2 regions of the Pseudoalteromonas sp. M58 genome follow, and region 2 is predicted to be linked to the other one. Evidence: predicted binding sites of a transcription regulator. Region 2 holds the regulator's gene; the other holds the start of a gene.
The links. The regulator FliA, encoded in region 2, starts transcription of late flagellar genes. The targets are predictions, from matches to a motif close to CTAAAGNTNNNNNNNNNNNNGCCGATA.
Positions count from the first base shown of each region.

Region 1: AAGD16_RS09235 (VC2046/SO_2500 family protein) is a predicted target of FliA. The motif match lies at 3,100-3,126, and genes of this name have one in related genera.

Region 1 is NZ_CP152390.1:2,013,002-2,030,845, forward strand. Features, by position in the region: gene AAGD16_RS09210 (NCS2 family permease) at 1-102, opposite strand, end outside; gene AAGD16_RS09215 (sel1 repeat family protein) at 221-682, shown strand; gene AAGD16_RS09220 (SulA-like leucine-rich domain-containing protein) at 1,005-1,439, shown strand; gene AAGD16_RS09225 (YchJ family protein) at 1,479-1,955, shown strand; gene AAGD16_RS09230 (DUF6172 family protein) at 2,023-2,325, opposite strand; gene AAGD16_RS09235 (VC2046/SO_2500 family protein) at 2,538-3,065, opposite strand; tRNA gene AAGD16_RS09240 (tRNA-Tyr) at 3,178-3,262, shown strand; tRNA gene AAGD16_RS09245 (tRNA-Tyr) at 3,312-3,396, shown strand; gene AAGD16_RS09250 (M48 family metallopeptidase) at 3,422-4,114, opposite strand; gene AAGD16_RS09255 (PAS domain S-box protein) at 4,360-7,671, shown strand; gene AAGD16_RS09260 (two-component system response regulator) at 7,689-8,684, shown strand; gene AAGD16_RS09265 (VOC family protein) at 8,732-9,160, opposite strand; gene AAGD16_RS09270 (HD domain-containing protein) at 9,165-9,821, opposite strand; gene AAGD16_RS09275 (class I SAM-dependent methyltransferase) at 9,961-11,151, shown strand; gene AAGD16_RS09280 (PilZ domain-containing protein) at 11,161-11,457, opposite strand; gene AAGD16_RS09285 (two-component system response regulator) at 11,466-11,846, opposite strand; gene hrpA (ATP-dependent RNA helicase HrpA) at 12,073-15,960, opposite strand; gene AAGD16_RS09295 (isoaspartyl peptidase/L-asparaginase family protein) at 16,089-17,123, opposite strand; gene AAGD16_RS09300 (SapC family protein) at 17,248-17,844, opposite strand, start outside.
Region 2 is NZ_CP152390.1:2,393,168-2,407,466, forward strand. Features, by position in the region: gene AAGD16_RS11090 (chemotaxis protein CheW) at 1-23, opposite strand, end outside; gene AAGD16_RS11095 (chemotaxis protein CheW) at 45-767, opposite strand; gene AAGD16_RS11100 (ParA family protein) at 771-1,541, opposite strand; gene AAGD16_RS11105 (flagellar motor protein MotB) at 1,554-2,516, opposite strand; gene AAGD16_RS11110 (flagellar motor protein) at 2,522-3,286, opposite strand; gene AAGD16_RS11115 (chemotaxis response regulator protein-glutamate methylesterase) at 3,279-4,430, opposite strand; gene AAGD16_RS11120 (chemotaxis protein CheA) at 4,484-6,700, opposite strand; gene AAGD16_RS11125 (protein phosphatase CheZ) at 6,715-7,482, opposite strand; gene cheY (chemotaxis response regulator CheY) at 7,499-7,882, opposite strand; gene AAGD16_RS11135 (RNA polymerase sigma factor FliA) at 7,923-8,633, opposite strand; gene AAGD16_RS11140 (MinD/ParA family protein) at 8,660-9,520, opposite strand; gene flhF (flagellar biosynthesis protein FlhF) at 9,513-11,003, opposite strand; gene flhA (flagellar biosynthesis protein FlhA) at 11,025-13,133, opposite strand; gene flhB (flagellar biosynthesis protein FlhB) at 13,205-14,299, opposite strand, start outside.

The sequences.
Region 1 (17,844 bases), 380 kb from region 2:
GAATACGATATAAACCATCGTAATAAATGTAGTCATACCGGCAATACATTCACGGCGAACCGAAGAATCATTTGCACGGATTTTGAATAAGGCTTCGAGCATAATAAACTTGTGGTTGTAAAAAGTGGCGAGATTTTAGCATAAAAATAACTTTTTACAGGACATTTTACCTTGCTATATACTAAACTAGCTAAGTGATTAAAATAACAAACGAAGTAGCATGATCAAAACGACACCAAGTGGCCAAGACTTAGAGCAACAATTAGACAACATTCTTTCTTTTGTAACGCAACCAAGCGATGCAAATCTCCCTGCGAGCTCTAAAAACACCGATCAAGACACATTAAATAAAGCCCTTTATTACCTTAAAAATGAACAAGGCGCCTTAGCCGCAAAATGGATGCGTTTGGCAGCAATGGCAGGAAATTATCGCGCGCAGTTTTATTTAGGGCTGTTTTTTATAAAAGGACAAGGTGTGCCGCAAAGTGTATTTCATGGTGCTGCGTGGCTTAGCTTAGCCGGTAGTCAAGGCTATGAACCTGCCATAGAAGCAATGAGCGATATACGAAAACATATTAGTACCAAACGACTTAAAGATGCTCAATGCTACGCAGCCAGCCTGTATGAACAAATTCACCAGTTACAATTTTCACATTTGATCCCCTCTAGTAGCGAAAAATAATTTCATTGCCCAGCAACTCATTTCATCTGTAAATTAATTAAGCGTTTATAGCCAAAGCAAGCACGCTTAATTAATTTAAACTACTGTATACCCCCTGTTCATCTGTATTTATTTGCTCCCAGCCTTAAAATTAATTCTGTGGGGATTAATATCCAATAAAAATTAAATCTTTGTTATATATAGATTATTTGTATATTTATAGTAACTGTCGCGTTTTAAGATGAATAACTGTACAAAAAAATAGCAAAAAACACTTGCACCAAACAACTGTATAAACTACTGTATGAATGTACTGTATAAAAACCCAGTGAGTGAGAAGATTATGTTACAGCCAATTACCGTAAGAACAGTTAAAAGCTACCAGCAAGATGACCAATCAGATTGTGTTAACGTTGTACAAATTGAAGATGAAATTTCAGCAACGTTTGAGTTATTAAAAGTATTACACCAATACAACAGCCTAAACGCATGGACACTGTTAATAGCACCAGATAACGTACCGAGCAAAGCGCTACTTGATTCATGCTCAATTGATACCAGTAAATTACTGGTTATTCGTCAAAAGCATTTAGTTAATTTAGAGTATGTTTTAAGTTCTGCACTTCACAATGGAAATTTTGCCGCGGTGATCACCTGGACTGACATAATAAATAACCAACAACTGTCGCAGTTATCATTAAACTTGAGCCATACGCGCACTAAGTTGTATTGCTTTAGCAAAAAAAGCGCTCATTCTGAGATTTCACTTACGCAATAAGCTTGATAAACTAGCGTTTTAATACACAGTACATTTATCATGACTTCTAACGCCCTATTATGTTTTTGTGGCAGTCAGCAACCTTATGCTGATTGCTGCGAGCCTTTTCATTTAAAAACCAAACAGCCACACACACCAGAGCAACTTATGCGTGCACGCTACAGTGCTTATGCTGTTAAAAACGCGGTTTTTGTTCGTGAAAGTTATGCAAAAGAAAAACAAGCTGAAAATTCAATTTCAGAAATTAAAGATTTTGCAAATAGTTGCCGTTTTATAAACTTAGCCGTATTAGACTCTGGTTATAATGATGAAACAGGATTTGTTACATTTAAAGCTCACTACTTTTATCAAGATTTATATTGCGAGTTGGCAGAAAATTCAAGGTTTATTAAAGAAGATGGACAATGGCGATACCTTGATGGTGAGATTACACCGGTTGCCGATATTAAAGTAAAACGTAATGATACGTGCCCTTGTGGCAGTAATAAAAAATACAAAAAATGTCATAGTGTATAAACTTCAGCTACAAAAAATGGGCCACAAGGCCCATTTTCAAAAACTACACTAAACGCAAATTAGCGTTTTACTCGCCATCATCTTCATCGAAATCTTGACGCTGTGCAGGTCTTGCTAAAATCTCTAAGTAAAAAGAAGTTAAACCTTGCTTTTCAATTTCACTGATGTGATTGTTAATTTCAGCAACGTGAACCACTTGGGCTTCTTCAGCCGTGTTACCAAACTTACAATCAAATGCCCAGTAGTCGGCATCAACAGGTAAAGTTTTATTACGTTCTCTTTTCAAATATTTTTTCACTTCATGCTTTGCAGCATCAACCATACGAGGGTATTTGATTTTCTCATGATTCAGCGTGAATGTTTTCTTCATTACGTTCCTAATTACCTTGGTTTAATGATAATGGCATTTAATGTCATACCATTTGCGCCATTATAGCAATTGCATTTAAATTTTGGATGCTTTTTTTATATTAAATCAGTTATTAAAATAAAGCACCTATAAAACCAATAGTTACTTACTACTATAAACACAGTTTATTACAATCAAATGGCATGTATAAAGCAGCAATTGAACACATATAATTAGGCACTAAACAAATGTAATGGCTGGTGGATAGCTTCATTTTGTAAATCATCATAAAATGCCACCGCATCCATTTGAGGGTTTGATAACTCGGTGTTGGTATTTTGAATTCGTCGACGTACCGCTAATTCACAGTTATCAATGACAGTCAGTGGAATGTGGTTTTTATCATCACGAATATTAAATGGCTCAGGCTTTAAGCACTGAGTTAACTTTATATCACTCATCCCTACAGCGCTTCCCATTTTTGCTAAAAGCTCTGTGTTATTTTTACCAATTAACATATTAAAGGTATCTGGCGCTAATGGCTGCTTTGGACCTGCGCCAAATTGTTTACGCAGAGCATTTTCATCAGCTTGATCATGCTTAGTGTCACTTTTGGGTAGGTGGAATTCACTAAAATCGAGTGCATCGTGAGAGAGCATTGCTAATAAAAGTGCAAACTCGCCTCGGCGGTTTTCGTGCACACTTTCGTTAAGCCTCGTTTTTAACTGGCTCTCCGTGATTAACAAATCACCAATCTGCATAGACTTTAGCCTATTTAACTAATTAATAAGTATTTATCGGCTAAATTTGAATTTTCTTTAGCTTTTTTCTTTACTTAAATAAGAAGTTTGCTATTATCTGCCGCGTTGCATTGGAGGGGTTCCCGAGCGGCCAAAGGGATCAGACTGTAAATCTGACGGCTCAGCCTTCGCTGGTTCGAATCCAGCTCCCTCCACCACTTTTCTTAGGCTAAGTTAAGTGGGGCCAAATGCAATAACAATTAGTGTGGAGGGGTTCCCGAGCGGCCAAAGGGATCAGACTGTAAATCTGACGGCTCAGCCTTCGCTGGTTCGAATCCAGCTCCCTCCACCACTTCTCTTCTCTACCTTATTTCTTTTTATTCAAATACCCACTGTAAACTCATACCATGATTGTTTAACCAGTTACTTGCTTGTTTATAATCTGAATAAAATAATCCCACACGTTGCCAAAATTGAGCGCTGTGATTTAAATATTTTAAATGTGCTAATTCATGAACAATCACGTAGTCAATAACCCATGTCGGTGCACTTGCCAAGTGTAAGTTGAAGGTTAGTTCACGCCTGCGATTACAACTACCCCAGCGACGTTTATACAATTGAATACGAATATTACTCGGTAGCTTTTCACCCATCAGCTGACAATAATCGTTAACTCGCATTTCAATATAGCTTTCTAATTTCTCATGCAAAAACTGCTCTAGCAAACTTTGATACATTTGCGTTTGATGCTTTACACGTGAAGAAATACTCAGTAACAGCGTTTGGCTTTCATTGTGCTGCTGCCATTGAGTGCGTACTGCGTTTTCAAATTGCACATTAACAGCTTCATTAAATAATTTAATACTCTGGGTTTTGAGTGGAAACTGTCGTGTATCGGCTTGAATTTGTTGCTTATGTAACTGAGCATCAATCCAGTCCTGTTTACTTAACAGCCATTCATTAATTTGTGTTTTCGTTACAAAATGGGGCGCATATACCGTAAGCTCACGTTGTGCGACTTTGATAGCCACTGTTTTTCTTCGCTTACTACGCTTTAAAGTGTAATCCAACAATGAATGCTGCCTATTTATAATTAACCACTGGGTTTTATTTTACCTTGTACCATAACGGCTAATCTATAAATAATCCCTACTAAATGCCATTTTAATAACAATGGATTTAGTGCTACTCAATAAATAGTATGGTTTAGAGCTTAAAACACTTACGTTACTTTTGTAATTTATAACTCAATACCTTGTGATTATTATTGTATTTTATATTAGACTGAATTTAAGAGTTATTATGTGAATGATTGATGTTAGCTAATTTTTTTATAAACGAACCAGATCCAAGCCTAATTATTAATGGTGTATACGACCCAAGTTTAGTGACACTATCTATACTCACCGCAATTTTTGCAGCTTATTTTTCTTTGCACGTTATCGATTTAGCAAATAATACACATTTTAAATCTTATCGAAAGTTAGCCAATATAACCGCAGCCTTAGTCCTTGCCGGAGGGGTCTGGAGCATGCACTTTATTGCTATGCTGGCATTTTCTTTGTGCACTACAATTGAATACGATCCCACACTCACTTTTGTGTCGTTTATACCGGCTTTACTGGCATGTACCATTGCTTTTTCTTGTTTGAAAACATATAGCTCTAAGCCTCGTATTATCAATTTAATTCTAAGCTCTCTTTTATTTGGCGCGGGTGTTGGCACCATGCATTACAGCGGTATGGCCGCGATGCAATTAAGTCCTTTACTTCGTTATGATCCAATATGGTTTGGCGCTTCAATTGTTGTTGCAGTGCTGCTGTCTTTTATAAGTCTCTATACACGTTTTCATTTACCAGCACACTTTAAAAAATTAACGCCTGTGCATAATCGTATTATTTGTGCCCTTATTCTTGGCCTTGCCGTGGCTGGTATGCATTATATGGGCATGGCTGCTACGCGATTTATTGCAACAAGCCCGATAATTAACGAGCAAACAAACCAATCACATCTAACCTTTATTGCTATTAGTGTGTCGTTCGCCACGCTTTTATTAACAGCGGTGGTTGTGATCATCAATGGCATGATCCGTTACAGAATGCTGTTGGGGAAAAAATCAGCTGAAGAGTCTCGCCTTGATGCTATTTTATCAACTGCCATTGACGGCATCGTTACTATCAATATTAAAGGCACTATTTTGAGCTTTAATAAAGCCGCAGAAACAATTTTTGGCTGGCAAGATAATGAGGTCATTGGCCAGAATGTAAAAATATTAATGGCTGATGATATTGCTAATCAACACGATGCTTTTTTAAAAAATACAACAAACCATGAGGTAAAACGTGTTATTGGTGTTAATCGCGATGTGTGGGCAAAACATAAAAATGGTCATCAATTTCCAATTCGCTTAGGGATTGGTGAAGTAAAGCAATTACAAACTGAAACATTGTTTGTGGGCTTTATTACCGATTTAACTGAGCAAAGAGCGTTACAACAAAGCTTAATTGAAAAAGAGCGACAATACCGTACCTTAATGAACAATATGCCCGGTGTGGTATTTCGCTGCTTGTTAGATGAACACTGGAGTATGTTGTTTATCAGCCCTAGCGTCTATGAACTAACGGGTTATCGCGCTGAAGAATTTACTGAGCAGCGTATTACCTTTGCCGAGCTTATTGTTAAAGAAGATGAAGCGGCTATTTCTTTAGCGATTGATCAAGCAGTTGCATCGACCAGTCAATACTCAATTGAGTATCGCATTCGCCATCGCAACGGCAATATTATTTGGGTACTTGATCAAGCAAGTATTATCACTAACTCTAAAGATGATACACGCTGGGTTGATGGCGTTTTAGTTGATATAACCAAGCGCCATGAATATGAGCAAAGCTTAAAGCAAGCTAAATACGAGGCTGAAGCAGCCGCGCAAGCTAAACAGTCTTTTATGGCAAATATGAGCCATGAGATACGTACCCCCATGAATGCAATTATTGGCTTTAGTGATATTTTAATGGATAGTCCGCTTAATAAAGAACAACAAAAACAAATTATTACCGTTAATAACGCTGCGCGTTCTTTATTGCATTTACTCAACGATATCCTTGACTCAGCAAAGCTAGAGAAAGGTAAACTCGAAATTCAAAAAGTACATTTTAACTTGCAAGAATTGCTCGATAATATTGTGTCGACATTTTGGCTTGATGCAAAACGCAAAGACTTACAGCTCATTTTAAAAATAGCTGACAATGTAAATCCATTTTATTTTGGTGATGATACGCGTTTACGCCAAGTGCTAACCAATTTAATCGGCAATGCGATAAAGTTTACTGAGCAAGGCCATGTTACTGTTTCGGTTACTCATAAACCCAATCAACCCATTTTATTTGAAGTACAAGATAGTGGTATAGGTATCGAAAAAGGTCGCCTTGAGGCTATTTTTAAACCCTTTGAGCAAGCAGATGGCACCACAACACGCCGATTTGGTGGCACAGGGCTTGGCACAACAATTAGTAAGCAGCTGGTTGAATTAATGGGCGGCAAAATATATGCACAAAGTACCCTTGGTCAAGGTAGCTGTTTTTCCTTTACTGTTGGGCTTGAGCCAGGCGAAAAAAGTCAGGTGCAAGCCATTAGTAGAAACGCATTTAGCTTACCCCCATTAAAAATCTTAGTGGTGGATGATATTGAACAAAATATCGAACTACTCACTATTATGCTTTCCCAAGCAGGCCATCAGGTAAGTAAAGCAAATAATGGTTTTGAGGCCATTGACATGTTTAATCAGCATCGCTTTGATATTATCCTAATGGATATTCATATGCCTAAATGTGATGGGATCAGTGCCACAGCATCAATTCGCTCTTTAGAGCAGCAAAAACAACTAAAGCACACGCCAATAATTGCCTTAACGGCCAGTGTGCTACAGCAAGATAAGCTAACAGCCAAACAAGCGGGTATGAATGGTTTTACAACCAAACCCGTTGACATAAACCAACTCAACCAAGAAATAGCGCGGGTGCTTGGGCTTGCTATCAGCCAGTTAGTAACTAACGATCCATTAGATTCAAAACTTCGTATAGATTTTAATAAAGGCGAAAAAATGTGGGGCAGCAAAGAGAAACATCTCAAAGAGATTGCACTCTTTTTAGCTCAGCATCAAAATAGTATGCAAACCTTGGCGACCACTAAGCTAAACGACAAGCATCATGCTCATATTTTGCATAATTTAAAAGGCCTTGCCGGTAATTTAGCGCTCAATAATTTATCTTACTTAATTGCGCAAGCTGAAAAACAACGTGATATAGCCAGTTATACTCAGTGCATATTAAAATGTCAGCAAGAGTGGCAGCAGCTAGCAGATGAATTATCACACTTACACATTGCTTTTAAAGAGAATGAATTACAAAAAGAAACCGTGTCAGATGCTGAATTTATTCACCAATTAACGCTTTTACTCAGCCAAGCTAAACGAGCAGAGTTGGATGATACGTTATTAAGTTATATTGAAAGAATAACACCCGAACAACACAAAGCTGCTATTTTGAATATTTATGAGCAGTTTAATGACTTTGAATTTGATAATGCACAAACACAGCTCAACGCATTATTAACAACACTCAATAACTAGCTCTTCTGAGGATACCGATGGATCAATCGATAAGTCAGGCGCGAATATTAATCGTCGATGATGAACCTGCAAATTTAAAAGTAATGCGCGAGGTCTTAGCGAGTAACTACCGTTTATCGTTTGCTAAATCGGGGGCTGTGGCACTGCAATTAATAGAAAACGATCCGCCAAAACTCATTTTACTTGATGTAATGATGCCAGATATGAATGGCTTTGAAGTGTGCAAAATTTTAAAAGCTAATCCTAAAACCGCACACATTCCGGTCATTTTTGTCACCGCACTCACGCAAGAACAAGATGAATCGGAAGGGTTTTCGCTAGGTGCGGTTGACTATATAACCAAACCTATTAGCCCTGCGATTGTAAAGGCAAGGGTAAAAACTCATCTTTCTTTAGTACAAGCCGAGCAACTAAAACAAGCACATGTAGATTTAGTTGAGCGATTGGGTCGCGCGGCAGAGTATAAAGATACCGATACGGGTGAGCATATTGCACGAATGAGCCAATACAGCAAAGTACTTGCTTTAGCGTTGGGAATGAACGAACAACACGCAGAATTATTACGCCAAGCTGCGCCAATGCACGATGTCGGAAAAATAGGTATTCCTGATTCGATACTGTTAAAACCTGGCAAATTAACCCCCGACGAATTTGCACACATGAAAGAGCATGCCGCTATAGGGGCTAAAATATTGGCCAACTCACCTTCCCCCTTACTGCAACTTGCCCATGTATTGGCTATTGAACATCATGAAAAATGGGATGGCACAGGTTATCCTAATGGATTGAAAGGCGAGGAAATCTCTATTGAGGGGCGGATTGTAGCGATTGCTGATGTATTTGATGCACTTACATCAAAACGTCCTTATAAAGAGCCGTGGAGCATTGAGCAAACACTAGAGCATATGAAACAACAAGCAGGAAAACACTTTGACCCTCAACTGGTTGATCTTTTTATTAGCAAAATTGACGCTATTTTAGCGATAAAAAAGGCTCATCAAGAACGCGATTAAATCGTCTCTTTTTTGAACAAATATTACTGCACAAAGTTCAACAGGACCTAGCCTCTTTTGGCATTGTGAGAGCCTAACGCTACAGCTGGAAAATGCTGTTTTATAATGCGGTAGTCATGGGAAGTGATCTCATGGCTATTGCCACTGTTATCTTTAAAATACATAGAAAAAGTCACGCCATGATCAGCCAGTATCGTTTTAATTTCAAGCTGCTCAAAATGTGCTAACCACGCTATAAATTGCTCACCGGTTGCAGCAAAAGCGATTCCTTTACTTCGCCCTGGCGCCTCAAATAAAGCTAAACGTGTGGATGCGTTTTCATCTTCAAGCGTTAAAGGGCCTTTGCCTTCTTCATTCCAAAATGCTAATTCCTCTACTACAGTAAAACCAAGCACCTTTTCATACCAATCAACGGCTTGGGTGAGGCTTTGAACATTTAAATGACAATGATCAATACCGCTCAATTTTGGCCTCACTGTCTTACCCTCCAATTTCAGATTTTAACTGCTCTAAAAAGTCATACATATAATCTGTTCTTCTAAGTGCTTCAGCTTTAGCTGAAGGTGTATTCATACTTTTTGCAATATGCAGCAACTTTATAAAAAAATGATCTAAGGTGTACTGTTTATCATCAGGTTCACGCTCTAAACAAAATGGATCATTAGGATTGTACAAAAGTCGGCTTATTGAGCCCCCCACTTTCATACAACGACTAACACCAATAGCCCCTAAGGCATCCATTCTGTCAGCATCTTGTACAATCTGTGCTTCAACGGTTTTAATAGCAATATTGGCGCTAAAACTATGCGCGGCTATGGCGTGGTGAATATCATCAAATAGCGCTTCATCATAGCCAATAGACGCTAAAAAACTAATCGCTTTATCGGCAGCCATCATTGAAGCTTTTGCCCTATCGGGATGGTTTTTTGCTACGGCCACACAATCATGTAACCACGCAGCAGGTAAAACAACATTCATATTGGCTTTTTCAGCAGTGCATAATTTAACTGCGACACGGACAACGCGTTCAATATGAGTGATATCATGGGCTACATCAGCATGGATAAGCGCTGTTATAAATTCTCTGCATTGCTGATCAAGTTGCTTTAATGAAGGGCTAAGGGCTAAATTGTTCACCGAGCTTCCAAAAATCTATTTAAACGAGGTAATATCCCCTACTTTAACGCGATTTATAAGGCCCTTGCAAAACATTCATTGTATGTTGCGCGTGGCTTGACTAAAATACAGCGCTTATTTATTACTACAGAGAAGCCCTATGTCATCTGCCGTTTACCTGCAAGCTGGTCGCGATAAATCATTAAAAAGAAAACACCCTTGGTTATTTTCTAAAGCCATCAAAAAAATTAAAGGTAAACCTGGATTAGGTGACACGGTAACCATACACGACAGTGAAGGTAAGTTTTTAGCCACCGCGGCTTACAGCCCGCATTCACAAATTCGCGCGCGTGTTTGGAGCTTTGATGAAAAAGAAGTCATTGATCAACATTTTTTCGAGCGTCGCCTACGTCGTGCTTTAGAGGCGCGCAGTCATGCGATTGAAGAAGGTGGACTGACCGGTTTTAGGCTTTGCGCCGCTGAATCCGATTATTTACCGGGTGTTACCATAGATAAATTTGATAACACCTTGGTTTGTCAGTTACTCAGTGCCGGTGCTGAGCGCCACAAAGGTGAAATTGTTGGCGCATTAATGGCTATTTTCCCAGGTTCAAATATTTATGAGCGCTCAGATGTAGATGTGCGTACTAAAGAAGGCTTGGAGCCAATTAAAGGAGTGCTTTGGGGTAATGAACCCACAGCGCCAGTTATCATTGAAGAAAATGGTTTAAAAATTGAAGTTGATATTCTTGAAGGCCATAAAACCGGCTTTTATTTAGATCAACGTGATAGCCGTGCTGCGCTGGAGCGTTTTTCAAAAGATAAAACCGTATTAAATTGCTTTAGTTATACGGGGACGTTTTCTCTTTATGCCCTGCGTGGTGGCTGTAAGCATGTAACCAATGTCGATGTTTCACAACCAGCTCTTGATACAGCAAAGCGCAATGTTGAACATAACAACCTTGATTTAAATAAAGTCGACTTTGTAAAACAAGATGTATTTAAGTTATTGCGCCAATACCGTGAAGACGGCGTGATGTTTGATACGATTGTGATGGATCCGCCTAAATTTGCTGATAATAAAGCGCAGTTAACTGGGGCATGTCGGGGTTACAAAGACATTAATATGATTGCGATGCAAATATTAAAACCAGGCGGCACACTGCTTACTTTCTCATGCTCTGGTTTAATGGAACAAAATTTGTTTCAAAAAGTGGTTGCAGATGCAGCACTTGATGCAGGTAAAGATTTGCTGATCATGGAGCGCTTAAATCAAGCAGCTGACCACCCTATTGCGGGCAGCTACCCTGAAGGCTTTTATCTTAAAGGCCTTATTTGTAAGGTTTACTAAACACTAATTTTAGTTAAACTCAATAATTTCTAGCCCCGCGGTTATCGTGCCATCCTCTTCTGTGCTGGCACGTATCACCTTTGCAGTGGCTTTTAACGGTGCAATGCTTGGATGGGTTGATGCAATATCAACCGATAAAATTGAGTTAAGCTCTAATAAATCATCGAGCTGCAAGGAGAGCCCTGTTGCACTTAAGTCAAGGCAGGTGCCTGTGTAACTTAGTCCTGCGACGGGCTCAATCGAGGTTAACTTAGCGGGTGTGTTAACCTGCATACGTCTGTAGTTTCGCTTATCTTCAGTAAACATAATTCCCTCTACACAATATTATTAATTTTTTCTCGTAGTACGGCGATAGAAAAAGGTTTTACAACGTAAGCATCACACCCTGAGTCAAAGCCTGCTTGTTGCTCAAGCTCTGACTCAAGTCCTGATATCATCACCACCGGAATGTGTTTTGTCTCTGGCGTATGTTTAAGTATTCGACAGGTATCATAACCATCAAGCCCCGGCATACATACATCAAGCAAAATAATATCAGGCGGATTAGCAATGGCAGATGCTAAACAACTTTTACCAGAATCAGCATAGCTTAAATCAAATGTTGATGCTAACCCTGCTTTGAGTATTTCAAAATTGAAATACTCATCATCAACCACTAACAATTGTCGCGCTTGGTGTTTTAGTAATGAGGACATAGCAATGTCATTTCCTTCTCAAGTTAGTCCCTTAGGGTCTGTTGACCGTTCAAGGTTGAATTTGCAGTAGCCTGTTTGGTATTTAGGCAAGGCAGAGCCTATGTGGTGTGGTTTTTACTTAGCCCACTAGGTTACAAACCTCGCGCCGCGATTAAACCGCCCTTAGTTTGAACAAATTTTAATCCACAAAGGTCAACAGACCCTAGCTTAATAGCGAATAAAGGGATTATTCAATTTCTTTTATCGCATTTAACACACGTTTTGCTGAAATTGGATAAGGTGTACCTAAGGTTTGCGCAAATAAGGATACGCGTAATTCTTGCTGCATCCAAAAAATAGCCTCAACATCATCAGGCAATGGCATTCCTTTAGGGGTTTTATTCGTCAGTGTTTTATATTCTTGCGCCACTTTTTCAAGCTCTAGCACACATAATCTATCACGATTTGGGTCAACGGGTAGCTTTTCTAGTCGTTTTTGAATCGCTTTTAAGTAACGAATTAAATCGCCGAGCTTATCCGCCCCATGCTGGCTCACAAAACCTTTAAAAATAAGCGATTCTAACTGAGATTTAATATCGCCATGGGCAGTGATCATGGTTAAATCTACTCGCCCTTTCATTTTTTTATGCAGCGCATGAGCAATACTCAGTACTTGCTCTACTTGGGTTGCAATTGCTACTACGGTGTCGCCTAATTCGCCGCGAATATGCTCTTTAACCGTTTCAAATGCATCACTTGTACGAATATCACCATATTTAACTAATAGGCTATCAACACCCGATGCAATGCAGTCATCTATTAAATCGGCAATTTTACCAAAAGGATTAAAGTACAACCCTAGCTTAGCCTTGTTTGGTAAATTTTGCTGCAGGTATTTAATGGGTGATGGCACGTTTAATAACACTAAACGACGCAACCCCTGCTGGTGCGCTAATTGCGCTTTAATTTCGTTATCGAATAACTCCACTGCCGCCGTTGATTTTTTATCCACCAGCGCAGGGTACGCTTTAATTTCGTACTGACCTTGCTTTTTCACATAGGATGTTGGTAACTCTCCAAAATCCCACTGTGTTAAATCGGTTTTTTCTATGCCTTTGTCGGCGACTTTAGATAAGGTGTCGGTGACCTTGCCTTGTAGCTGCGCTTTAAGTTTAGCTAAATCGAGTCCACGTGCCAGTAGCTTGTCGTGTTCATCGCGCACTTCAAATTGTAGCCTTAAATGCGGAGCAAGCGCAGTTAAATCCCACGCCTCAGGGTCTACACGGACGCCGGTCATACGTAGTAATCGATTGCTTAGCGAGTCGATTAACGAGCCTTGTAATGGCTCTATAGCCGCTAACACCGCATCGGCATAATTGGGCGCAGGAACAAAGTTACGACGCAATGACTTTGGTAATGACTTAATTAACCTACAAATTAACTCATGACGAAATGCCGGTATATGCCAATCAAAGCCACTTTCTTGCACTTGGTTTAACAGTGCAACGGGTATTTGTACGGCAACGCCATCAACCGCTTGGCCTGGATCAAAGTGATAGGTAAGCGGCAGCATCAAATTATCTTGCTGCCATGTATCTGGGTAGTCAAATTCGGTAATGCTGCTGGCGCCATGTTGCATGAGCTCTTCGCGCGTCATGTGCAGGTAGTGTTTGTCTTGTTGTTTTTGTGTTTTATACCACTTAATAAACGCAGCACGATTGTTAATATCGCTGGGTATTTTCTTCTCGTAAAACTCAAACAAGGTTTGCTCATCAACTAAAATATCGCGTCTACGAGACTTGTTTTCGAGCACTTGAATATCTTCAATTAATTCGCGGTTATACGCTAAAAATGCTTCATTTAATCCAAGCTCTTGTTCAACCAGCGCCGAGCGGATAAATAATTCGCGACTTACTTTAGGATCAATCTTGCTATACACACACCGGCGTTTATTAACGATAAGCAGGCCGTAAAGTGTTTGTTGCTCAAAGGCAATGACTGCACCGGGCTTTTTCTCCCAGTGTGGCTCTGTATAGCTTCGTTTTACCAAATGTTGAGCAAACGGTTCTACCCAGTTCACATCTATTTTGGCATTAATACGGGCATAGAGTTTACTGGTTTCTACCAATTCAGCCGACATCATCCACTTGGGGCTCTTTTTAAACAAGCCAGATCCTGGAAAAATATGAAATTGGCTATTACGTGCGCCTTTATACAGCTGCTTTTCGTCTTTAAAACCGATATGACTGAGCATGCCACTTAACAGTGCTTTGTGAATAAGCTCGCTGTCTGCAACATTAGTGGTGGCTTTCATTTTCATTTCATTGCACACAGTGCTGATTTGATAAACGATGTCTTGCCATTCACGAATGCGCATATACGCTAAAAAATCTTTTTGACATAGCTTTCTAAACTGGCTATTGGTCAGCTCACTTTGCTGCTCTTCGAGGTAATTCCACAAGTTTAAAAAGGCGATAAAGTCAGAGTCTGGATCGTCAAAGCGACCGTGTTTTTCATTCGCTGCCTGGCGTTTTTCTTGTGGTCGTTCTCGTGGGTCTTGAATTGAGAGCGCAGCAACAATAATAATCACCTCACGCAATGCACCCAGCTTATGCGCAGTCAGCACCATTTTTGCTAAACGCGGATCCACTGGCAAACGACTCAGCTCTCGACCAGATTGCGTTAAACTGGTTTTTTGATGACGTTTAGCTTCTTTTACCGCTTGTAACTCTTCAAGCAGTGTTAAACCATCGTTAATGTTACGGCTATCTGGGGCTTGCACAAAAGGAAATTGCGCCATATCACCCAACCCTAATGCCAGCATTTGTAAAATAACTGACGCTAAGTTAGTACGCAATATTTCAGGATCGGTAAATTCAGGACGTGATAAAAAATCGTCCTCTGAATACAAGCGAATACAAATACCCGCTTCAACACGTCCACAACGCCCCATTCGCTGATTAGCACTAGCTTGCGAAATAGGCTCTATGGGTAAACGTTGAACCTTTGTACGGTAACTGTAACGACTAATACGCGCCGTACCCGGGTCAATAACATAACGAATACCTGGCACCGTTAGCGATGTTTCAGCGACGTTGGTTGAGAGAATAATGTGGCGGCGCGAATGCGGCGCAAAAATACGATTTTGCTCAGCGTTCGATAGCCTTGAATACAAAGGTAATATATCGGTGTGTTTTAAATTACGCTTACTTAGCGCATCGGCGGTGTCGCGTATTTCTCGCTCACCGTTTAAAAAGATCAGAATATCACCGGGGCCTTCAGCGCAAAGTTCATCGACCGCATCAAAAATCCCCTGTAACTGGTCGCCTTCGGCTTCCATGTCTTCTTTTTGGATATCACTGATGGGGTTATAGCGTACATCCACAGGGAATGTCCGGCCTGATACTTCAATAATTGGCGCATCATCAAAGTGCTTAGAAAAACGTTCTGGATCAATGGTCGCTGAGGTAATAATAACTTTTAAGTCAGGACGTTTAGGAAGTAAATTTTTAAGGTAACCTAAAATAAAATCAATGTTTAAACTGCGCTCATGCGCTTCATCAATAATAATGGTGTCGTATTGATTCAAAAAACGGTCTTGTTGTATTTCAGCTAATAGAATACCGTCGGTCATCAGTTTTATATAACTGTTATTAGAAACCTGATCGCTAAAGCGAATTTTAAAACCCACTTGCTGACCAAGCTCGCATTGCATTTCTTCTGCTATACGATTGGCAACGCTACGTGCAGCTAAACGTCTAGGTTGAGTATGGCCTATATACCCATCAACCCCGCGGCCTAACTCTAAACACATTTTAGGAATTTGTGTGGTTTTACCTGAGCCGGTTTCACCAGCAATGATCACCACTTGATTATTAGCAATGGCTTCTTTAATGGTGTCTTTTTTTTGACTGACCGGTAATTGCTCAGGATAAGTAACGTTAGGTAGCCCAGCTAAACGCTGCTCGCGAAGCGATTGACTGCGACTGATATCAGCCGTAATTTTTTCAAGCGCACTGGTAAGTTTTGCCTCGTCGGTAATTTTTTTTACGCCATGAAGGCGCTTTTTAAAACTGAATTGATCTTTTTTTAAGCACGTTTTTAGCTCGCCAAACAACTGACCTAGGTTTACCACCTGCATACCTTATAAAAATTAGTCAAAGAGCCCCGATTGTAGCAAATTAAATGGCTGGGGTTAATCCTGTAAAGGACATAACAATCAGCGGATTATTATATAAACCTCCAGCCACTAAAGAAAAACGCTCATTCGTTGCTAAAAATACCTACATAAGTCGCTTGCGTATTCGATTTACTCGCACGGTACATGCCTGTGGTGTTAAACGGCAGGCTAATATTGCCTTTTGTATCAACAATAATAACACCGCCTGTGCCGCCAATCGGTTTAAGCACCCCATTTATTACTTCATCCCCGGCTTGGGCAATGGTTTTACCTTGATATTTTACTCGTGCGCAAATATCGCTTGCCACATTATAACGAATAAAATATTCGCCATGGCCGGTTGCCGATACTGCACACGAGGCGTTTTCTGCAAAGGTACCCGCGCCAATAACTGGTGCATCACCAATACGGCCAAAACGTTTTGCGGTCATTCCGCCAGTTGACGTACCCGCGGCTAAATTACCTTGTTTATCCAGTGCCACCGCACCCACAGTCCCCATTTTATAATTAGCGGGTAACGCCTTGTGCGCTGCTTGATAATCTTTATTGGTGCTTTTGCTCGCCTCTAGTTTTTCCTTTGCTTTTAATAAAGCTTCATAGCGATGCTTTGTATCAAATATATTATTCTCTACTAAGCTAACGCCTTGCTCTTTAGCAAACTCTTCTGCACCTTGGCCACTTAACATCACATGCACTGATTTTTCCATCACTAAACGGGCAAGTTTAATTGGACTTTCTATGTGCTTAATGCCCGAAACTGCTCCAGCTTGGCGGTTACGACCATCCATAATAGAGGCATCTAACTCATGGCTACCATCATAGGTGTATACCGCGCCGCGTCCGGCGTTAAAATAAGGCGATTGCTCTAACACTTCAATGGCTGCTGTGACTGCATCAAGGCTTTCTCCGCCTTGTTCAAGTACCTTATACCCAGCCTCAACAGCTTGAGCTAATTTATCGCGGTAAGCTTGCTCTTGAGCAGGTGTAAATTTACTTTTTTCGATTGTGCCTGCCCCGCCATGAATCGCAATGGCAAACGGCGTGCTCGCACTCAATGCAGATGAGCTCACACTCATTAAACTACCGCAAAGCAGTCCTAGTAATAGTGATTTTTTCATTGTGCGTTCTTTTGTTAGTTAAGATTAAAACTAATGTGAATGGTTACGTGGGGTTTTTCAAGTGAACTGAGTTTAATGGCATAAAAAAAGCGCCCTGAGGCGCTTTTTAAATTCTGTTTAAAAATTACGCTTGTTGCGCTTTTAAACGTGCTAAACGTGCTACTTGGTGAGTAGACGTTAAGAAAGAATAGATAGGTGCTAAATAACCGCGTTTACGAAGCTCTAGAAAGTCTGCATCGCTTAGCTCATTTAGTTTTTTCTCATCGATAAGGTAAATACCGTTGATGTCTTTTTTCTCGCCTTTAATATCAACCGTTAGCGTTTGTGCTACTAGTAATTCTTTATCAGCAAGAAATTTAGTGAACGCATCAGTGACTTGTGAAAACTCAATGAACGATACTAACGCTTCTTTACGACGCTTAAGGTAATCAGTTTCTTCACCGTTTTCGAATAATGCATTACCCTCTTCTTCACCAACTAATGAGCTCGCTTCGTCAATTACAATACCAAATTGATCTTGCTCAGGGTGCTTTACTAAACCTAATGGGTAACGCGTTGTTGCCATAGGTGCAAATGCTGCTGTCCATTTGTCGCCATCAACAAATAAGTTTTCGCCAGGCTCTAGGCCAAACATAGCAACCGCTTGAAAAGTACCTGTTTCGTTATTTTTAACAAAAGACATTGGAAACTCATTGGCGATACGCGCAAACTCGTGTGCTAC
Region 2 (14,299 bases):
GACAGTAATTTATCTTCACTCATGCTCTTACCTCGTAATGGTCATTACTTGTGACGGCTATCTAAGCCTTTCTCTAATAGTGCGTTTAAATTATTAACATCTATTAAAGCACACATTTTTTCTTTAATTACTCCAGCAAGCCATGGGCGCTTACTGTTATTTGTACGCCATTTTACATCTTCTTTACTCAATGTAATGTTATTTATTAGTTTTTCTGCTAATAAACCCCATTGGCTATCACCTAAAGTGATGAGATATTGATAATTTAAAGATGCCTCTAACTGCTCATCGTACTTTTCAGGCATAACCCAGCGAGCGGTATCAACAACATTGAGCTTTTCTTCTCGGTTGATCATAACCCCTTTAAACCACTTAGGCTTGCCAAATAAATGATTTACTTCTCCAAGCTCATGAATGCCACCTAAGGCTTTTAGCGGCACCGCTAAAGTAAGCCCTGCCACTTCAAAAAACAGCGCTTGAAACTCACCATCAAAGTAGTCAGCTTCACCACCTACAACCACCTCTTGCTCAGGCACGACGTGTTGCTCTTGGTGGGTGTCAATTTCTACATTCGATACTTGCTTATTGAGCTTTTCAACTTCAACAACAGGCTCAACTATTACTGGTTGTTCTTTTTGCTCTTCATACGTTACCTGCTCAAGCAGTTTAGCAACAGGCTCAAGGTCTTTTGTTGGTTCGTCATCAGATAATAACGCCCCTAAGTACTGAGTGACTACTTTTTCATTAGCAAATAATTGCTTACTCATTTATTAACCTTGTTTTATTAAATATTTAAGTAATGCTTTATAAGCATAGACTCCACGCGCATTTGGGCAAAAATCTACCGGTACTTTTTGCGCTAAACTTGCATCTCTAAATTTAGTATCAACAGGAATAACGCCTGGCCATACTTTTTCTTTATACGTTTCTTGTAATGTTTTATAGGCCTCAAGCGATGCTTTGGTTCGTTTATCATACATAGTTGGAATTATAGTATATTCATAGCTTTTCGCTTGAGAGGTTTGCATTAACTCCATAGTACGCATCATTCTATCGAGCCCTTTAAGCGCCAAGAACTCAGTTTGCACCGGCACTAACACTCTTTCACAGGCGGCAAGCGCATTGACCATCAGCACACCTAAAACAGGTGGACAATCTAAAATTGCGTAATCGTAATACTCGCTAATTTTAGCCAGTGTTTTTTTTAAAATCAGGCCCATTCCCGTTTTATTACCCATGCTACGGTCAAGTGTCGCGATCGCCATAGTTGCGGGTAAAATATCTAGGTTTTCAATTGTTGAGGGGCATAATGCTTGCAGTATTTCTTCACTTTTCATACTCGAGCCGCGAGTAAAAATATCGTAAACACTGACCTCTAAATCTTCTGAATCAATACCAAAGTAATAGGTTAGTGAAGCATGAGGATCTGTATCAATCAATAACACACGCTTGCCTTGAAGCGCAAGGATCCCTGCAAGGCTAACCGCTGTAGTGGTTTTGCCTACTCCCCCTTTTTGATTGGCTACTGTCCAAACTTTCACATTACATCCTAATTACTGTTCGTTGCGCGTTGTAACACGGATGCCACCATGCGGTAAACGAATTATTTTTATTGTATCGTCTTGGGCTGGTAGCTCAATTTCTGGCTGACTTTGCTCTGATACTGAAATTGATGATCTCGTTTGTTCATCAGAGGGCTCGGGTGCTAAACCATATTTAGAAAGTGCAATCACGACTTTACGGTTTTCAGCACGCCCAGCTTCGGTATTATTATCGGCAAAGGGAGAGTATTGACCATATCCCTCAATGGCCATGCGCGCGGATTCAATGCCCAAACGCTCTAGCTCAACTAATATTGAGGTTGCACGCGCCACTGATAACTCCCAATTAGAACGAAATATTTCATTTCGTATGGTTTCGTTATCTGTATACCCGCGTACTCTTATATAGTTATCGACTGATGCGATGATTGCTTCAATTTTTTTTACAATCTCTTTGGCCTTGTTATGTGCAACAGCACTACCACTGGCAAACAACAATCCGGAATTGAGCTCAATAACCAACCAGTCTTGGCTTAGTTCTAAGCTAGCCTCGCCACTGCGTATCTCATCAATCAGCGACGATTGTAATTTAGCCAATAAACTATCCAGCGGCTTACCTAAGTGGCGTTGACTAATATTGCTATTGTCACTTTGACCATCGAGTAACATTGGGCCTTGTTCTTGCTCTTGAATACTTTCGCCATAGAGTATTTCAGCCTCAGGGGTCACCCTTTCAAGCAATAAAGCATCACCATTTACCCCGTTACCCTGCTGAGAATATTGTTTTGCAGACTTATCAAAAACATGCTCAAGAGAATCAGATAAAACCTTGATGTTGTCTTCTTTGTTTATCGCAATTGCATACAATACAACAAAAAATGCAAACATTATGGTCATATAATCCGCATAAGAAACTAACCAACGCTCAGTATGTTGGCTCTTTAATTGGTGATGACGTAAGCGACGGCGTAACATAGGCGCTAATGGGCCTGTAAAATTGGACGTTCAACGCGGTAGGCTTCAAGCTTTAGTTCAATATTAATAGGGCTCTCACCTTGGCTAATAGCAATTACACCTTCCGCTAACATTTCGTGATAAAGCATCTTTTGTTCAACCCGTTGCTTTAGCTTATTGGCCATAGGTAAAAACAATAAATTAGCCAAACCAACACCATATATAGTTGCAATGAACGCGGTGGCAATACCCGTTCCTAACTGCTCAGGATCGTTAATAAATGACATGGCTTGAATAAGCCCAAGTACCGCACCTAAAATACCAATAGTTGGGCTATACCCACCCATTGCTTCATATACCCGGCTAGCCTCAAGTAATCGTTCTCGCTCAAGTAATAAGTCAATCTCGAGGGTATCGCGTAGTTTTTGCTCTGAACAGCCATCAACTAATAAACTCAGTCCTTTGGCAGCATAGGGATCTGAATGCGCAAGTGCTTCGTTTTCTAATGCTAAATACCCTTCTTGACGGGCTTTATGCGACCAGCGTTTTACTTGCTCAATCGCATCTTCAATATCATGGTCGTCGGTAACAAAAACCCAATGAGTAATACTAAGCATTTTTTTAAATGTATTGGCTGATGTTTGTAGCATCACCGCACCTAATGTACCGCCTAATACAATAATTAGTGCAGGCCCATTAAACAGCGCAGATACCACACCTCCCTCTAAAGAATAACCGATTGCAATAGCACCTAATGCAACCAGTAATCCTAAAACAGAAAGCTTATCCACAGCCAACCTCTCTTTTTAAGCGTGCAGCCACATCATGAAGGCTAATGCTTTCGCTTGCTAAACCTGCACTGGCTATCGCCTGAGGCATACCATAGACAACACAGCTTTTTTCATCCTGAGCCCAAATTGTAGCGCCAGTTTGCTTAAGCATGCGAGCACCATCACGACCATCTGCACCCATGCCTGTCAAAATAATGGCAAGCACATCACCTTGATATGCTTTGGCAGCACTGGCAAAGGTAATATCAACACTTGGTTTATAGTTTACTCGTTCATTTTTATCTTCAAACACACGAAGGGTTCTATTAGAACCACGTCCTTCTACCATCATTTGCTGGCCACCTGGCGCTAAATAAGCGCACCCAGGTTGTAATCTATCGCCTTGCTGCGCTTCTTTTACCTTAATCTTACACAAGCCATCTAAGCGAGTAGCAAAGGCCGGGGTAAATGCAGCAGGCATATGCTGTATGAGTAAAATAGGGTGTGGAAAATTAGCAGGTAATTGCGTCAAAATAGTTTGCAGTGCAACTGGCCCACCTGTGGATGTACCAATAGCAACTAACTGATACTGCTTACCACTGGCACGCGCTGAGGCACTGCTGTTAGTAGGTGCAGGACTCACATTATTAAAGCTACGATCAGGTTGAACTATCGGCTTTTTAGCAAGGTTAGAAAAGCGTTCAGAGCTGTTTGACGCTGGTTTACTAATACTTGGAGATGGGGCCGTTCTCGTAATTCTTCCAATACGCTGGCGGCCTATTTCCTTAACCTTATTTTGCAATAACTTAATTGCATCATCGTTATTGCGAGCAATATCTTCAAACTTTTTAGGTAAAAAGTCCATCGCCCCAGCATCAAGCGCATCCAAAGTGGCAGATGCCCCTGCTCGTGTTAACGATGAAAACATTAAAATAGGTGTTGGATTACTCGCCATGATCTCTTTCACAGCACTAATACCATCCAGCACCGGCATTTCAACATCCATGGTGATAACATCAGGACGTAACTGAGCTGTTTTTTCGACGGCCTCTCGGCCATTTACAGCAAAGCCTATTACCTCAATGCCGCTGTCTTGTTCAAGAATTTCACTCACTCTGCGGCGAAAAAAGCTTGAATCATCAACTACTAAAACTTTAACAGCCATTTCGCTCTCTTATTCAATGAATGGGTAGGCATAAAGTTTATACCTACTTTTTATTATCCAGCGTAATGCTTTAGCATACTCGGTACATCTAATATCAGTGCAATTCCACCATCAGAGGTAATAGTCGCACCCGCCATACCCGGCGTACCTTGCAATAATGCATCTAGAGGCTTGATCACCACTTCTTCTTGACCTATTAGTGAATCAACAACGAACCCTACTTTTTGAGTCCCTATTTGCACAATAACGACATGCCCTTGTGCTTTTCGCTGACCTCTATCAGCGCCTTTTATAAGCCAATGTTCAAGGTAGAATAATGGAATCGACTTTTTACGAACAATAATCGTTAGCTGGCCATCAACCACATTAGTTTTTGTTAAATCTAAGTGGAATATTTCACTTACACCCGCTAGCGGCAAGGCAAAGGTTTGCTCTCCCACCACCACCATTAAGGTAGGCAATATCGCAAGTGTTAGTGGAACTTTGATTTCTAAAGTAGTCCCTACGCCCATTTCTGATTTTATGTTAACCGAGCCATTGAGCTGAGTGATTTTTGTTTTAACCACATCCATACCAACACCACGGCCAGAAATATCTGAGATTTCTTCTTTGGTTGAAAACCCAGGTGCAAAAATAAGGTTATAAGCTTCAGTATCAGAAAGACGACTCGCTTGGTCGTGATCAAGCACCCCTTTACTAATCGCAATCTTTTTAAGCTTTTCAGCATCCATACCGGCACCATCATCTTGGATGGTAAGTAGAATATGATCACCCTGTTGCGAAGCTGATAAAGTCACCGTACCTGTTCTAGGTTTACCCGATGCTTCACGAATATCGGGCATTTCAATACCATGGTCGACCGAGTTGCGAACCAAATGCACCAATGGATCGGCCAATGCTTCCACTAAATTTTTATCTAAATCGGTGTCTTCACCGACAAGTAATAAATTAATATCTTTTTTAAGTGTTCGTGCTAAGTCACGTACAACACGAGGAAAACGGCCAAATACTTTTTTAATTGGCTGCATTCGTGTTTGCATTACTGCACCTTGGATATCAGCAGTCACAACATCTAAGTTGGAAATAGCTTTACCCATAGCCTCGCTATCAGAATTAGTCGCCAAACTCACTAAGCGATTTCGCACAAGTACTAACTCGCCCACCATGTTCATTATTTGGTCTAGGCGTTTGGTATCAACACGTACTGTTGTTTCTGCCGGTGGAGGCGCTGCTTTTTTAGGCGGCGCAGCTTTAGCTGCTTGTGCCGCAGGAGCCGGCTTAGCTGGCTCTGGTTTAGGCTGTGGCTTAGCTGCAGCAACTGGTTCTGGCTTTTTAGCTGCCACTGGTTCTGGTTTACTTACAGGAGCCGGTGTTTCTATCGACTTAGGTGCACCTTTACCATGAAGTTCATCAAGTAACGCTTCAAACTCGTCGTCACTTATTTCATCATCGCCCGAGCTTTGCTCGTTACTTGGTGGAGCCACAGGGGCTGATGGTGTTTGTTGTGGTGTACTTGCGGTTGCTTGGCTCACTTCGCCAAAGCTGCCTACACCATGAAGTTCATCCAATAAGCTGTCAAACTCATCGTCAGTTATATCACCACTGACATCATTGTCACTTGATGATGATTGTTTTTCTTGTGGGGCTTGCCCTTTTCCATGAAGTTCATCAAGTAGGCTTTCGAATTCGTCTTCGGTTATTTCATCAATCTGAGACTCAGTACTGCTGCTATCTGAACCGCTAAATAATTCATCAAAAGCAAACGGGTCTTCTTCAGCATCGTTGCTCGGTTGCTCTGCAACTGGTTCGGGCTCTACCGATGGGGTTTCGACAGGAGCTATATCTTCAACCACAGAATCGCCGGCAAGCTCTTCTGCTGTCGGTGGCTGTCCAAGTTTGTGAAGTACTGCAAGTAATTCTGGATCAGCAGGCTCTGGCTGGTCACGATTTTTAATCGTGGCAAACATTTCATTAATGGTATCCAGTGCTTGTAAAATCACATCCATTAATTCAGAGTTAACTGTTCTTACACCTTGGCGCAGTAAATCAAACACATTTTCAGCACCATGACATGCATCAACAAGCTCTGTCATAGCCAAAAAGCCAGCGCCACCCTTTACAGTGTGGAAACCGCGAAATATTGCGTTTAGTAGCTCAGTATCATCTGGGTTGTTTTCCAGTTCTACTAACTGTTCAGATAAAAGCTCAAGGATTTCTCCGGCCTCTACTAAAAAGTCTTGTAAAATATCTTCATCGACTTCAAAGCTCATGCAGTACTCTCCTATTAGAAGCCCAAACTTGATAATAGATCATCAACTTCATCTTGATCAGATACAACATCATTACGCGTTTCTTTATCAATAATAGGCCCTTCGGGACCTGCTAGTGTTTGTGCAACAATGGGATCTTCTATTTTTTCTGGTTGTTCAGTTGGTTCAACCTCACCACCTTGCGCTGCAAATGCAGTTAACAGGTGAATTAAACTTTCTTCAACTTCACGGACAAGTTCAATAACACGGCGAATAACCTGACCGGTTAAATCTTGATAGTCTTGAGCCATCAGCACATTAGTCATCAGCATTTGTAACTCATCGGTTTTGTGATGAGAACTGCTCATAAACTTATCAATACTATGACAAAGTGATTTAAACTCACCAAGCTCTATTTCGCGGTTCATTAAACGATCCCACGTTGGCTTGATATCAGCTATTTCGTCAGCGATTTCTTGTGCTAATGGTAAGCTTGCTTCTACCGCATCCATTGTCTTATTGGCTGCGTTTTCTGTCATTTCCATGACATAGTTAAGGCGTTTTTTTGCGTCAGGGATGGCATCAGTGGTAATGTCTGTTAAACGCGTGTCTAACTCGAAACTTTTTAAAGCTTCGTGCAGTTGACGCGTCAACTTACCCACCTCAGCAAATAACTGTGATTGCTCTTGTGAAGCTGTTTCTAAAATTAACTGATTCGCTTTATCTTGCTCACCATTTTCTAAAAAAACAACTAACTGGCGAGCTTGTTCTAAAGTAATCTGAGGCGCAGCAGGTGCTGACATAAGCCTCTCCCTCTCATTAACCTAAGCGTTCGAACACTTTTTCTAATTTAGTTTTCAATGTACCTGCAGTGAATGGTTTAACAATATAACCATTAACACCTGCTTGGGCCGCAGCAATTATTTGTTCTTTTTTAGCTTCTGCTGTAACCATTAAAACAGGAATATGCTTTAATTTTTCATCAGCTCGAATTGCCCTCAAAAGATCAATACCTTGCATGCCTGGCATATTCCAATCTGTTACAACAAAATCAAACGCTTGATTTTGCAACATAGGCAAAGCAGTTGACCCGTCATCTGCTTCTTGAACATTGGTAAAACCTAAATCGCGCAACAGGTTTTTAATAATACGTCTCATTGTTGAGAAATCATCAACAACAAGAATTTTAATGTTTTTATCCAAAACATCCTCCAGTGAGGCCTGAACCTTTATTTACTTACTTCTAGTTTATCCAGTCATTGATTTTTGCTTTAAGCTTAATCATCGCCTGACCATGTATCTGACTTACACGCGATTCACTTACATCGAGTATATGCCCAATTTCTTTTAAATTCATCTCATCGTTATAGTACAAAGAAAGCACCATTGCATCTTTTTCCGGTAACGACTTTATTGCACTGAGTAAAGACTCATTAAACCGTTCATTTTTAACATTATTGAACGGTTTGTCTAGTGCTAAATCTTGGCCATGAGGTGTAATCACATCATCATCTATACCAAGGTCTTCAATGCCTAACACTTTGCTTACATTTACATCGTTTAAAATATGATGGTACTCATTTAGCGAAATTTCAAGTTTTTCAGCAACTTCACTATCTTTAGGTTCACGGTTTAAACTGTTCTCAAGCGCAACAATAGTCTCTGCAACCAAACGGCTTTTTCTGTGAACTGAACGTGGAACCCAATCGCCTCGGCGCATTTCGTCTATCATCGCACCACGAATACGAATACCGGCAAAGGTTTCAAAGCTTGCGCCTTTGCTTGCATCAAAGTTTTTTGAAGCTTCAATTAAACCAATCATACCCGATTGAATTAAATCATCTAGCTGCACACTGGCCGGTAAACGAGCAATTAAATGGCACGCCACTTTCTTGACTAATGAGGCATGCTTTTCAACAATCATATTTAAATTCTGTGTTGACTGATATCCCATAGCTCTATTCACCGGTATTGTCATTGTTAGTTACTAACTAGTTTCTCAATGAAAAACTCTAAATGACCCGAGGCTTGACTAGGTGTTGGCCACTTAGCAATTTTTGTAGCCAGTGTTTTAAAAGCAATTGCAGCAGGCGACCCAGGAAAAACCTCAACAATTACTTTTTGGCGGCGCGTTGATTTGCGCATATTTTCATCATATGGAACCGTTGCAACCAACTCCATTGATATATCTAAAAATCGGTCGGTAACCTTTGAAAGTTTTGCAAACAATTCCTGCCCTTCGCGTAAACTACGCACCATATTGGCAACAATTTTAAATTTATAAACGCCGTGCTCACGGCTAAGTACTTTAATTAAAGCATAGGCATCGGTAATTGATGTAGGCTCATCACATACCACCACAACCACATCTTGCGCTGCGCGAGAAAAACTCAGCACCATATCGGAAATACCCGCAGCGGTATCAACAATTAAAATATCAAAGTCGGTGTTAAGTTCACTAAATGCACGAATAAGTCCAGCGTGCTCTGAGGGTGATAACTCAACCATACTTTGCGAACCCGATGTTGCAGGCACTATTTTTATGCCTGCGGGACCTTCGACTAAAATATCATCAAGTTCACATTCGCCCGATAAAACATGAGATAAATTACGCTCAACGCGCAGTCCAAGCATCACATCACAATTCGCTAATCCTAAATCAGCATCTAGTACAAGCACACGTTTGCCTTGTTGGCCTAACGCGATTGCCGTGTTAAGGGATACGTTCGTTTTACCCACTCCACCTTTGCCGCCGGTGACAGCGATAACTTTTACGCCGTTATTATTATTCTTGCTCATTTTGCGAAGGCCGCTTGCTTGATCTAAAACTGTGTTAATCATACATCTCTACTGTGCTCGACGCCACTGATTGGTGTCGTGATTGTTGTGCTTTTATTCTTTTTAAATACAATTGCTCAGCTTTTTTTACTAGTTTTTCGGCATTTGCCACTCTAATATCTTCTGGTACTCGCTGACCGTTAGTAAGATACCCTATTGGGAGACGATTTTGAATCGCAATACTAATAATCTCACCTAAACTCAATGACTCATCAAGTTTAGTAAAAATACATCCGCTTAGCTGTACTTTTTTAAAGTGCCTTACTGTTTCTTGTAATACATTAATTTGCGCCGTCGCACTTAATACTAAATAACTACGTATATCAACACGCTGATTACGCATCAAGGTGTTTAACTGCTCGGTTAAGCGTAAATCACGTTGACTCATTCCCGCTGTATCAATTAAGACTAGACGTTTATTTCGTAAATGGTATAAAACTTCTGCTAATTCATTTGCATCTTTAACTTGTTTAACGCCACAACCTATAATACGACCATACGTTGCTAGCTGCTCATAAGCACCAATACGGTAGGTATCGGTAGTAATAAGCGCTACTTTATCGGCACCGTATTTTTGTGCACCCAATGCTGCCAGTTTTGCAACTGTGGTGGTTTTACCCACGCCAGTAGGTCCGACTAACGCAAAAACACCGCCTTGGCGAAGTATTTCGTTGTTCGTGGTTTGCATTTGATCTTCAACCATGTTCAATAAAGCTTTCCAGCCTTGTTGGCGAGACACATCATCTGGTACAAAACATGCCATTTGCTCAGCAACATTTTTCTCTATCCCCATACCGACTAAGCGGTCAATCATACATGCACGGGTCGGGTCGCGACGTGCCATATCTTGCTGCATTAAACCTGATACTTGGTGCTCTAATAGTTGACGAATTGCGTTCATTTCTTCACGCATTGTGCTGATGTCACTGGATTCTTTATGCATTGTTTGCTGACGCGGTGCGCTGGGTGAATCTAAATCGTCAAAGCCACTGTCTAAATCGTCAAAACCTAAGCTATCGGCTTGGGTGCGAGGACGCACTGGCGCGCTTTGTTCACGTTCAAACATATTTTTAGGTCGTGATTGCACAGGCTCTTGTTCTTGATAGTGGCCAGAAGTGTCAATGCCAGAGTGTGAAAACATTGAAGCAAGCTCTGCTGAACGAGGACGTGGAGACTGACGCTCTAGTAAGGCTTGTAAGCTATCTGCAACCTTTGCTTGTGGCTTAGGTTGAGCGCGTTGCGGTTCTGGTTTAACAAAATTATGTGAACTTTGCTCAGTATGTGCAAATGAAGCTCTTGCAGCGGGTTGGCTTTGAGGCTGCTCTGGCGGTTTTGTCGCTGCTTTGTCGTAATCAACTGCAGCAACAATTTCAACGCCATTAGCTAGTTTTTTATTTGACATAATAACCGCATCAACACCCAACTCTTCTTTTACTTCTTTTAGTGCAGTGCGCATGTCTTTAGCAAAAAAACGTTTAATTTTCATAATTCAAACCCCTTTAAAATCTTATTGTTGGCCTACAGAGCTGACAATCTTGATCTGTCTTTCATCTGGTATCTCTTGATAAGACATCACTCGCAATCCTGGAATGGTGTATTTAACAAATCGAGATAACACAGTGCGTAACATTCCTGACGTTAGCAATATTGAAGGTTCACCGGCCATTTCTTGATTTTGATGCGCTTCATTCAATGATGTTTGAAGTCTATCAGCAAGCCCTGGTTCTATTCCGGCACCTTCATCACCTGCATTTTGAAGTGACTGATGCAACATCTGTTCCAACTCAGGCGCCAAGGTTATGACAGGGATTTCAGAAGACATACCAACGGCATCTTGAACGATTAATCTACGCAGTGATATTCGCACTGCAGCCGTTAATACATCTGGGTCTTGGCTGCGAGGGCCATACTCAACAAGGGTTTGAACAATTGAGCGCATATCTCGTATTGCCACCCCTTCGTTTAATAAATTTTGTAGTACTTTCACGATGGTGGTCAGCGGTAATACCTCAGGTACAAGTCCTTCAACTAAGCGAGGGTGACTCTTACCTAACATATCTAATAAGTTTTGTACTTCTTCATGTCCGAGTAATAAAGCGGCGCTATTGGTGAGTAACTGGCTAATATGGGTTGCCACCACGGTAGCCGAATCAACCACCGTGTAACCTAAAGACTGTGCTTCATCTTTTTGATCAGGTTTTATCCAAACTGCATCTAAACCAAACGCAGGATCTTTAGTTTCAATTCCTTTTAACGGGCCAAATACTTGGCCTGGGTTAATCGCTAATTCATCACCATGTTTAAGCTCACCCTCACCACTTGATACACCCATCATGGTTATGCGGTATGCATTTGGGTCGAGTTCTAGATTATCGCGTATATGCACCGGCGGCACTAAAAAGCCTAGCTCTTGAGATAGTTTTTTACGCACTCCTTTAATACGGTTTAACAGCTCGCCACCTTGTGATTGGTCAACGAGAGGAATGAGTCGGTAACCGACTTCTAAACCAATAACATCAACTTGTTGAACATCATCCCAACCCAGTTCTTTTTGCTCTTGTTTAGCCGCAATTCCGGTACCTGAGGCCGCATTTTCGGCTTCTTCTGCTTCTGCAGCGGCTAATTTCAGTTTATTTTGTTGAGTATAGTATGCAAGGTAACCTAAAAGCGCCCCTAAGCTTAAAAATGCAAGGTGTGGCATACCTGGGACTAAGCCCATAGTAATAAGGATACCTGAGGCAATAAATAACGACTTTTCGTTACCTAATTGCTTCTTAAACTGATCGCCCATGTTGTGCGATTCATTTTGACGGGTTACAACAATTGCAGTACCAATTGAAAGTAGTAATGAAGGTAATTGCGCGACTAAGCCATCACCAATGGTCAATAGTGTGTATACTTCCATAGCGCGTGAAAAACTTAAATCATGTTGGATCATGCCAACAAATAAGCCACCCACAATATTGATCACTAAAATGACTATGCCAGCAATAGCATCACCTTTTACAAATTTACTAGCTCCATCCATAGAACCATAAAAGTCAGCTTCACGGGTTACTTCCTCACGACGTTCTCTGGCTTGCTCGGCACTGATAAAACCGGCATTCATATCTGCATCTATGGCCATTTGCTTACCTGGCATAGCATCTAGAGTAAAACGCGCTGATACCTCTGAAATACGACCAGCACCTTTGGTGATTACCACAAAGTTAATGATGATCAGAATTAAAAACACCACCAAGCCCACGGCGTAGTTACCACCGATTACCACTGAACCAAATGCTTCAATGACTTTACCAGCAGCATCCCCACCGTTATGACCCTCAAGCAGTACCACCCGGGTACTGGCCACATTGAGTGCTAAGCGCATTATGGTTGCGATTAACAGCACCGCTGGGAACATACCAAACTCAAGCGGCTTCATGGTGTATACAGTGACCAGTAATACAACTAACGCAAGCGCGATATTAAACGAAAATAATATATCAAGCAGGAATGGAGGCAGTGGTAAAATAACCATGCCCAGCGCAGCCAACACCAAAAGCGGTGTACCAACGCCCTTCGCATATTCTTTTTTATCTTTATTAAGTTGTTGTAATACCGCTTTAAATTCCATAACTCTACAATTTCAAAAAATTGACACTACGCTGAAATTGCAATAACTATTCCAAGTTAGTTGGTTAGCAGTTAATACTTAAATTCATCGGGGATAGGCAGCTTTTTATTAAGGGCAACAGGGCGTTTTCCACGGCCTTTTTTAAACCGTTTAAGCTGAAACACATAAGCAAGCACTTGAGCAACCGCAGTAAAGAGCTGATCGGGGATTTGCTCACCCACTTCTGCAGTATGATAAAGCGCTCGGGTTAAAGTTGGAGACTCAACAATAGGCACTTCATTACCCAATGCAATTTTACGAATTTGCATGGCGAGCTCATCCACACCTTTGGCTAATACAATAGGCGCGCCTGCTCGCTCTGTATCGTATTTTAAAGCTACGGAATAGTGAGTAGGGTTGGTAACAATAACATCGGCGTCTGGCACATCCTGCATCATTCTCTTTTGCGACATTTGACGTTGGGTTTGCCTTATGCGCGCTTTAATCTGCGGATCACCTTCTGAGTTTTTATATTCGTCTTTTACCTCTTGCATAGTCATTTTAAGCTGTTTGTTATGACTATAGCTTTGAAATGGGGCGTCAATAGCAGCAATAATAATTAAGGTGCAAGACATGCCTAAAAACATCCACGCTAAAATTTCCAAAGCATGAACAATATTGCCAGGCGCACTTTCTATACTTAAATGTAAGATTTCATCAAAAAACGTATTAATTAAAAAAATAGCAAATGCGGCCACCAAGCCAAACTTTAATAATGACTTAAGCAATTCTATAGCCGCTTGTGGACCAAACATGCGGGTAAAGCCTTTCATTGGCGACATTTTACTGGCTTTGGGCGCAGCTGCTTGCCAACTAAAATTAAAGCCGCCAAGCATGGTATTACCGATAAATGCAGCCAATACAATAATGAGTACAAACATCGACATAGGAAATAACAGTACGTCGGCCACCTCTCCCCATACGGCAAACATTTTGGTGGTGTCGTAGGTTTCATTGCGGTTAAGACTCAGCATTCTTCCCATAATGCGGTACAAGCCTTTGCCAATTTCAGGCCCATACATTAATAAGGAAATAGCAGAAAAAATAAGCACAAACATGGTACCTAACTCTTTAGAACGCGCTATTTGGCCTTTCTTTTTAGCATCATCAACTTTTTTTGGGGTGGG